One region of the Rahnella sp. RcJ3 genome, then DNA from elsewhere that is predicted to be linked to it. Evidence: predicted binding sites of a transcription regulator. Region 1 holds the regulator's gene; each other region holds the start of a gene.
What was found. The regulator LexA, encoded in region 1, represses DNA repair genes until DNA is damaged. The targets are predictions, from matches to a motif close to TNCTGTATGTACATACAGNA.
Positions count from the first base shown of each region.

Region 2: uvrB (excinuclease ABC subunit UvrB) is a predicted target of LexA. The motif match lies at 1,300-1,319, and genes of this name have one in related genera.
Region 3: umuD (translesion error-prone DNA polymerase V autoproteolytic subunit) is a predicted target of LexA. The motif match lies at 1,240-1,259, and genes of this name have one in related genera.

Region 1 is NZ_QSNX01000010.1:195,297-198,582, forward strand. It holds gene dinF (MATE family efflux transporter DinF) at 1-881, opposite strand, end outside; gene lexA (transcriptional repressor LexA) at 1,180-1,788, opposite strand; gene DXU84_RS15160 (diacylglycerol kinase) at 1,908-2,276, opposite strand; gene plsB (glycerol-3-phosphate 1-O-acyltransferase PlsB) at 2,394-3,286, shown strand, end outside.
Region 2 is NZ_QSNX01000001.1:386,135-389,420, forward strand. It holds gene DXU84_RS01830 (ABC transporter ATP-binding protein) at 1-288, opposite strand, end outside; gene uvrB (excinuclease ABC subunit UvrB) at 1,445-3,286, shown strand, end outside.
Region 3 is NZ_QSNX01000004.1:180,096-183,381, reverse strand. It holds gene DXU84_RS07290 (S9 family peptidase) at 16-1,029, shown strand; gene umuD (translesion error-prone DNA polymerase V autoproteolytic subunit) at 1,276-1,695, shown strand; gene umuC (translesion error-prone DNA polymerase V subunit UmuC) at 1,698-2,960, shown strand; gene DXU84_RS07275 (glycoside hydrolase family 1 protein) at 3,129-3,286, opposite strand, start outside.

The sequences.
Region 1 (3,286 bases):
GCAAACGCGGTAAATGTCAGCAGGTTCATCAACACGGCGTTGACCGCCACAATGTGGCTGCCCAGCCGCGCGCCCAGAACGGTCAGCGATGCAAAGCAAAGCTGCAACAGTAATGAGCGCAGCATGATGTCGCGGTTAAGCCCGAGAAGACGGCGCAAATTACCACGCCACGCGGAGGTGATTTCTGCGCCGGTGATACCGCGTCGTTTCATCACCCGCCAGACGAAATACAGCCCGATGAGTAGCGTGAAATACTCGGAGCTTGCCGTCGCCATGGCTGCGCCACGCACGTTCCAGCCCAGCCCGATCACCAGCCACAGATCCAGAATGATATTCAGCAAATTCCCGGCAATCAGCAAAATCACCGGCCCGCGAACGTACTGAATGCCGAGCAACCACCCGAGGATCACCAGATTCGCCAGTGAAGCCGGGGCGCTGAACCAGCGGATTTCGATAAACAGCCTCGCCTGTTCAAGCACGGGCTGGCTGCCGCCGACAATGTGAAACGCCAGCTCCATCAGCGGATGACGGAATACCACAATAATGACGCCCGCCAGTACAGCCAGAAGGAAGGGTTGTACAAAAGCACGCGCCAGAAGCTGATTATCTTTCGCGCCCAGCGCCTGAGCGGTCATGCCGGTGGTACTCATCCGCAGAAACAGTAAGAGCATAAAAAGGAAAGTGGTGATCATCGAACCCACAGCCACGCCGCCGAGATAATCCGGGCTGTCGAGATGACCGATCACTGCGGTATCCACCAGGCCGAGGAGTGGCACCGTGATATTGGAAAAAATCATCGGCAATGCCAGCATCCAGAGCGCTTTATCGGCAGGGCTTAAAAAGGTGTTTTTGAGTGTGTGTCGCAGGGAATGATGTTGCATAGAGAATCTCATGCCGGAGGTTCAGGTTATGCCTGTAAATGACATCGCCCCGAAAGGGGCGATGATGAGAGAAACGCATTTCTCTTTGAATTCACATGGATGCCAGAGGCGGCCGCCATCCATATTCAATTAGTTTTAGTCTTGTCTATCTGACACAGCAATTTCTGACTTAGTCATATCTGACCGAGTAATTCGAGTTATATCAAGGCGGCAACTAAGCGAACGCCGGGAGCATACACAAATATGTGACCGGGGTTCGCGAAGGCAGCCAACGCAGAGATAGCTCGAAGTACGAAGGTCAGATCCAGTCGCCGTTGCGGATAACACCTACGGCTAAGCCTTCAATGCTGAAATTCTGCTCGCGCAAATCCACCACGATCGGCTGAAACTCGCTGTTCTCTGGCAATAACTGCACCACACTGCCTTGTTTTTTCAGGCGTTTCACGGTGACCTCATCATCGATACGGGCCACCACAACCTGACCATTACGCACGTCTTGCGTTTTATGCACGGCCAGCAGATCGCCGTCAAGGATACCAATATCACGCATCGACATACCGCTGACACGCAGCAGGAAATCGGCGCTCGGCTTAAACATTGCCGGATCGATCTGATAGTGCCCTTCGATATGTTGCTGCGCCAGCAGCGGTTCACCGGCGGCAACGCGGCCAATCAGCGGTAAACCTTCTTCTTCTTCCATCAGCAGACGAATGCCGCGTGATGCACCGGAAACAATCTCAATAACACCTTTACGCGCCAGCGCTTTAAGATGCTCTTCCGCCGCATTGGGAGAACGGAACCCCAGACGTGATGCAATCTCTGCGCGGGTTGGTGGCATACCGGTGGTGGAGATATGATCGCGAATAAGGTCGTAGACCTCTTGTTGTCTGGTCGTTAAAGCTTTCATTCCGCCCCCTGGTTGTTTATACAGTCTTGCTGTGAGTATATACAGCTAAACGGTCAATGAAAACCTAAGATTGAATAAAAACAGGGCATAACGTTGATTCCTGGAATGCAGATTCCAAATCAGAACCATCGCGACCAAAAGATGCTGACCCAGACAAAAATCGCCAATATGATGGTCAGAAGTACGGCAGCAGAGCCGATATCTTTTGCGCGACCGGAAAGCACATGAAACTCAGGCCCGATGCGGTCTATTGCACATTCCACCGCGCTGTTGAGCAACTCCGTGACACAGACCAGCACGACGGATCCCACCAGCAGGATACGTTCAATGGTGCTGACATCAAGCCAGAAAGATAGCAAAATTAACGGGATAGCGACGCTGGCCTCCTGGCGAAATGCCGCTTCGTTTTGCCATGCCGCTTTGAATCCTTTCCAGGAATAGCCGGCCGCTTTATAAATTCGGGTAAATCCGGTGACTTGGTTCGCCATTTCGGGTACTGATCCTTAGAGTGTTTGCAGCATTTTAGCTTTTATATGACCACAGATCTCCACGGATCTTTCTGGTATCCTTGCGGCGAAATTGCTAACAAGAGGCTTCACGTTTTTATGTCAGGTTGGCGTAGACTTTATTACACATTATTGAATTTACCACTCTCATTGCTGGTAAAGAGCAAGGTCATACCTTCAGATCCGGTTACCGAGTTGCATTTAGACCCGACGCGGCCGATTTTGTACGTATTACCTTATAATTCCAAAGCCGATTTGCTGACGTTGCGTGCGCAATGTCTGGCGCAGAATCTGCCTGATCCTCTTATTCCGCTGGAAATTGACGGAACCCTGCTACCAAGCCATGTCTTTATAGCCGAAGGCCCGCGCGTATTCTCTTATTACACGCCGAAGCAGGAGTCCGTAAAGCTGTTCCACGACTACCTTGATTTGCACCGCAATAATCCGGATTTAGACATTCAGATGTTGCCGGTGTCGGTAATGTTTGGTCGTGCACCGGGCCGTGAAGGTCAGGACGACACGCCGCATCTGCGCGTGCTGAACGGTATCCAGAAATTTTTCGCTGTGCTGTGGCTGGGGCGGGACAGTTTCGTCCGTTTCTCCAATACCGTTTCCCTGCGTTATATGGCGACGGAACACGGCACAGATAAGACGATTGCTCAAAAACTGGCACGTGTGGCGCGGATGCATTTCTCCCGTCAGCGTCTGGCTGCGGTTGGTCCGCGCCTTCCGGCACGTCAGGATTTATTCAATAAATTGCTGGCCTCAAAAGCCATTGAGAAAGCGATTGAAGACGAAGCCCGCAGCAAGAAAATTTCCCACGAAAAAGCCCAACAAAACGCCATCGCCCTGATGGAAGAGATTGCCGCTGACTTCTCTTATGAAGCCGTGCGCCTCTCTGACCGTGTGCTGAGCTGGACGTGGAACCGTTTGTACAAAGGCATCAACGTTAATAATGCCGAGCGTGTACGCCAGTTAGCGCTGGACGGTCA
Region 2 (3,286 bases), on a different contig from region 1:
CATCTGCGAAAAAATCTGCCGTCCCTGTGGCACATAACCAATCCCCATTTGCGCGCGGCTTTCGACCGGAAAATTCAGCAGACTTTGCGGCTCTTCGTCACGCGACTGCCAGGAGATGGCGCCGCTTTTCACCGGAAGATGCCCCATGATGCAGTTCACCAGCGTGGTTTTTCCCACGCCATTTCGCCCGATCAGGCAGGTACATTGACCGCGGTACAGTTCGAGATTGATATCCCACAGAATATGTTTTTGCCCATAATACTGATTAACTGATTTTACACTTAACATCAGACCTCCCTCCCGCACGGAGCCTTCCGCTGAACTTCATTTTGACGGCCACTGTCATATTTCTGACATTTATGTTCCGCTGTTAATGCCCCAACGCAGAATTTAATTCCGTTTGTTGACGGCTAACCTGACAGCATCAATTACAGATAAATCCCCCTTAATCAGTGATAAATGGGGTTAAGGGGCATTTCCTTGCGCTAAAAATGATTTTTCCTGCCTGAAAGCAGGGAAATTCTCATTTTTTATGGCGGGGCGAAAAAAGCAGTTCCGGCTGTCGCAACCTCCACATGCAGAGACGTTGCAACTCTCAGGCCAAGTTTGTAAAAACGGCCAGGGAAAGAGAAGTTACAGGGGTGTTAACAGGCGCGCCGCTGATGATTTCGGATTATTCATTAGCATTTCTGAGGTTTTTGAGATTACCCCATAAGGAGTAGTCCAGGCTGAACTGCACTTTGCCAGTGCCGTCTTCACTGTTTTTGGTGCAAACACATGGACAAACGTGAGCAAAAAATTCTGGTGAGATGCACTTTTGTTTTTTGCAAGAAACATCAGCCCAGAAATTTAGGCAAAATAGGCATAAATAAGGAGATAAAAAAGATAAAAAATAACTAAAAAAGACCTTTCAGACCCACGGAAGGCAAAATTCAGTTTTTTACCAACTCCCGCAGCGCGGGGCGTGCTGGGACTTATCCACTATTCCTGTGGATAACCTTGTGTATGAGAGTGAGAAAAGTTGCTACAGGCGAGTCAGCATGCGGGTTCCGCTTAGTTTGCCCGTATTCGCAGCTTTTTAATGATACTGTTTTTAATCAACGAGTTAGTTAAAAGCAATACAGCCGTAATTCGTTCGTCATAGTTGTGTCAATCTTCGTCAACCTGTGGTCAGAAAATGGAGGGAATGCGGATTTTGGGAAAAAATGTCATCTGATGGTGAGAATTCTCATTCGTCATATCCTAAAAAAGTGCAGCCTCGACAGCACGTTAAAACGCCAACACTTTTTATCGATTGGAAGCTGGTTTTATATACAGTATTATAGCGAAGGTAAAATCAGGGCTGGCAAAAATCGCGAAGTCTTTCATACTATTTTTCCGCAAACTGTTCACCCGTTCAGCGCGCACGGCCCTATGCATTCCCATTTCAGTCAGGTAGCCCGTCATGAGTAAAGAGTTCAAACTGCATTCCGAATTTAAACCGTCAGGTGACCAGCCTGAGGCGATACGCCGTCTGGAAGAAGGGCTGGAGAACGGACTGGCGCACCAGACATTGCTCGGGGTAACCGGTTCAGGAAAAACCTTTACCGTGGCGAATGTGATTGCGGATCTGAACCGTCCGACGATGGTGCTTGCCCCCAACAAAACGCTGGCCGCACAGTTATACGGCGAGATGAAAGAGTTCTTCCCGGAAAACGCCGTCGAATATTTCGTCTCTTACTATGACTATTATCAGCCTGAGGCGTATGTTCCGAGTTCCGATACCTTTATCGAAAAAGACGCCTCGGTGAACGAACACATTGAGCAGATGCGTCTTTCTGCCACCAAAGCGCTGCTCGAACGGCGCGATGTCATTGTGGTGGCCTCTGTTTCTGCGATTTACGGTCTGGGCGACCCGGACTTATACCTGAAAATGATGCTTCACCTGACCAAAGGGATGATTATCGATCAGCGTTCGATCCTGCGCCGTCTGGCGGAACTGCAATATGCACGCAACGATCAGGCTTTCCAGCGCAGTACTTTCCGCGTGCGTGGCGAAGTGATTGATGTGTTCCCGGCGGAATCGGACGATCTGGCGCTGCGCATTGAGTTATTTGATCAGGAAGTTGAACGCCTTTCGCTGTTTGATCCGCTGACAGGCCAGGTGCAGCATGAAGTGCCGCGTTTCACCATCTACCCGAAAACGCACTACGTCACGCCACGCGAACGTATTGTGCAGGCGATGGAAGAAATTAAAGTCGAACTGGCGGATCGCCGCAAAGTGTTGCTGGCCAACAACAAATTGCTGGAAGAACAGCGCATCAGCCAGCGTACGCAGTTTGATCTCGAAATGATGAACGAGCTGGGTTATTGCTCCGGTATCGAAAACTACTCACGTTATCTGTCTGGCCGCGGGCCGGGCGAGCCGCCGCCGACGCTGTTTGATTATTTGCCGGCTGACGGCCTGCTGATTGTCGATGAATCGCACGTCACCATTCCGCAAATCGGCGGTATGTACAAAGGCGACCGCTCGCGTAAAGAAACGCTGGTGGAATACGGTTTCCGCCTGCCTTCAGCGTTGGATAACCGCCCGATGCGCTTTGAGGAATTCGAAGCCCTGGCGCCGCAAAGTATTTATGTCTCGGCCACGCCGGGCAAATACGAGCTGGAGAAATCCGGTGACGATGTGGTCGATCAGGTCGTGCGTCCGACCGGTTTGCTGGATCCGATCATCGAAGTGCGACCGGTAACCACGCAGGTTGATGACCTGCTGTCTGAAATCCGCAAGCGTGTGGCGATTAACGAGCGTGTGCTGGTCACCACGCTCACCAAGCGTATGGCCGAGGATCTGACTGAGTATCTGGAGGAACACGGCGAGAAGGTGCGTTACCTGCACTCTGATATCGATACCGTCGAGCGCGTCGAGATTATCCGCGATTTGCGTCTGGGGGAATTTGACGTGCTGGTCGGCATCAACTTACTGCGCGAAGGGCTGGACATGCCGGAAGTGTCGCTGGTGGCGATTCTCGATGCGGACAAGGAAGGCTTCCTGCGTTCTGAACGTTCGCTTATCCAGACCATCGGCCGCGCGGCACGTAACCTCAACGGTAAAGCGATTCTGTACGGTGATAAAATTACCAATTCAATGGCCCGCGCCATTGAAGAAACCGAACGACGTCGCGCCAAACAGGAAGCGTACAACCTCGAAAACGGCATCACGCCGATGGGGCTGAACAAGAAGATCTCCGACATCCTGCAACTCGGTCAGCCGAAAACCAAAAAGAACAAAGACAAACGCGATGCCGAA
Region 3 (3,286 bases), on a different contig from region 1:
TATAAAGAGCTATACATGATTAAATATATTGTGTCATTTTCAATTATGATTGTCGTTCTCATTATTTTTTTGCTTAGCCGATTATATGATTTCGATCTTTCAGGGTACGGGCAACAACGTTCTATATCTTTTAAGCATAATAACGATGTTCTGGTGGGGACGTTGATTATGCCTCCAGGTAAGGTTTCTCCTCCGTTTGTGCTTTTAGTTCATGGAGACGGACCTCAGGACCGCTGGTCAGAAGGTGGATATATTCCATTGGTTAAATTCCTTGTCTCACAGGGAATTGCCGTTTTTTCATGGGATAAACCTGGTGTGGATAAAAGTACAGGTAACTGGCTGGCACAGACAATGTCAGATCGCGCAGAGGAGGCGGTTTTGGCGTTAAAAAAACTGAGAGAACAGCCGGAACTGAAAAAAAGTCGCGGAGGTTATCTTGGGTTCTCGCAGGCAGGTTGGGTTGTACCGCAGGCGAGCCAACTGACAACAACTGAGTTTGTTGTGCTGATAGGTGCGGCGATAAACTGGCGTAATCAGGGCATATACTATACAGGGCAACGACTTAAAGTCGAAGGTCGCTCCCTGAATGATATTCAGGATGCTAAAAAACATGAAGCCGTGGCTTTTGACCGCCAGTTTACAGAAGAAGCAGCGGTTCTCCCCTGCCACTCCCAATGTACGCGCCAGGACTTCGAACGCAGGAATTCTCTGGCTGATGCGACGAAAGATATTTCCGGTACACATACTCCGGTATTAATTCTGATGGGCCAGGATGACCGGAATGTAGACGCTGATGAAACAGCCACGGTCTGGGCCAAAACACTACCAGCGGGCACTCCCCGCTGTATCAGGCAGTTGCCGGGGGCAACTCACGGACTTTTACGAAGCGAATGGTTTGATTATCAGCTTGCTTCTCAGTGGCCTTTGTGGAAACAGGGACTTTTTCTGCTGTCAGGGAGATACTCATATTCGCCCGGGGCGCTCAGGACTGTCTCATCATGGATCCTGAATCAGAACTGTGTGGACTGAATTGCATTCTTATTACGTGCCGAAAGCCAGTTCTTCATCGAAGAGCAGGGACCGAGGTGACTTACCGTCAGAGTGCTACGGTTTCGCTGAACCGGATTTAAGTTAAGCAACAAAACTATATTGGATACCACACAAACTAAATTAACAGACACTTCAAGCACTTTCAGGAATCGCTTCACAAGTTTCTTGATCCTTAGCTGCATTCAGCAATACTGTATATAAACACAGTATATCGGGATCAACATCATGCAGCTCATTCGACCAACTGAGGCTTCTCAACCAGTCATGCTTCCTCTCTTCTCTGAGAAAGTGCCCTGTGGCTTTCCGAGCCCAGCGCAGGACTATGTCGAGGACAGACTGGATCTCAACAAATTGCTGATAAGACATCCGAGTGCCACTTACTTCATAAAAGTTAGCGGGGAGTCTATGCATGGCGCCGGCATCAGTGATGGGGATCTTTTAGTGGTGGATCGCTCGCTTTCAGCCGTACATGGCGATATTGTTATTGCTGCTGTTTCAGGTGAATTCACCGTGAAAGAACTTCGTACTCATCCTTATCTACAGCTAGTACCTCACAACGATGATTATTCTTCGATTTCATTTCAAAATGCAGAAGAATTAGAAATATTCGGAGTGGTCATTTTTAGTATTAAGGCGCATAAATAATTATGTTCGCTCTCATCGACGTAAATAGTTTTTATACTTCTTGCGAAACTGTTTTTCGGCCAGACTTGCAGGGGAAGCCTGTTGTCGTCGTTTCCAATAACGATGGCTGTATTATTTCTCGCTCAGCCGAGGCAAAATCCCTTGGTATTAAAATGGGTGAGCCATTTTTTAAAATAAAAAACAATACATATAGCTCCAGGGTTTATGTATTCAGTTCTAATTATGCACTTTATGCCGATCTAAGTGAGCGAGTTATGCAGACGCTAACTGAAATGTCTCCTTCGATCGAAGTTTACTCAATAGACGAAGCCTTCGTTAATTTATCTGGGGTAATAAATTGCATGCCCCTAAATTGCTTCGGTCATGAAATGAAAAATAGAGTATTTAAAAATACAGGATTAACTGTGGGGGTTGGTATTGCACAAACAAAGACATTAGCAAAGTTAGCTAACCATGCAGCCAAGAAATGGCGTGGCACTGGTGGCATTGTCGACTTATCGAATATTGAACGTCAGCGCAGGCTACTGGCAATTATCTCTGTTGAGGATGTCTGGGGTATTGGCCGGAGAATTAGTAAGAAACTTAATTCAATGGGTATTAATACAGCACTTGACCTGGCTGAAAGCTCATTATGGGTAATAAGAAAACACTTCAATGTTGTTCTCGAAAGGACTGTTCGTGAACTTCGAGGTGAACAATGTCTTGAACCGGAAGAGTTTGCACCAGAAAAACAACAGATCATCTGCAGTAGATCTTTTGGCAACCGCATAACTCAGTATTCGGATATGCATCAAGCCATTTGTGACTATGCTGAGCGAGCATCAGAAAAACTACGTAGTGAGCGCCAGTTCTGCCGTTTCGTTAGTGTTTTCCTTCATACCAGCCCACACGCACATAATGAAACATACTATGGAAATCAAGCATCCATGAAGCTACTGACCCCTTCTAATGATACTCGTGACATTATAAGTTCGGCCACGAACTCCCTGAAGAGAATATGGGTTGATGGCCATCAATATATGAAGGCTGGCGTTATGTTGGCTGATTTTTTCAGTAATGGAGTAGCGCAGCTAAATTTATTTGACGATAATGCTCCACGAAAAAACAGTGCAGCGTTAATGGAGGCTATCGATAAATTAAATAACTCTGGGAAAGGAAAGATCTGGTTTGCAGGACAGGGTATTGAAAAAAACTGGGCGATGAAACGGGAGATGCTTTCTCCCGCTTACACAACCCGATATTCAGACTTACCAGTGGCGAGGTGAAATTATTCATGCAAGCCACGAGGAAAGGAAACAGCCTCTGATGAATGCCACTCACGTTCGCCACGCTCACGAAAATCGGCGCCAGCGTCTTCGATGACTTGCTGACTTAAGGTCGGTGAAAACAGTCCGGCTATCACCCGGACTGTTTTCAAACCTGGCGGGGGAATATCAGCTGATATCTGCGCCGTTCGTCTCGATCACTTTCTGATACCAGTGGAACGATTTCTTCCTGTAACGGTTACCGGTGCCGGAAATCTTATCGTCGAGGTCGACATAAATCAGACCGTAGCGTTTACTCATCTCACCGGTAGACATACTCACCAGAT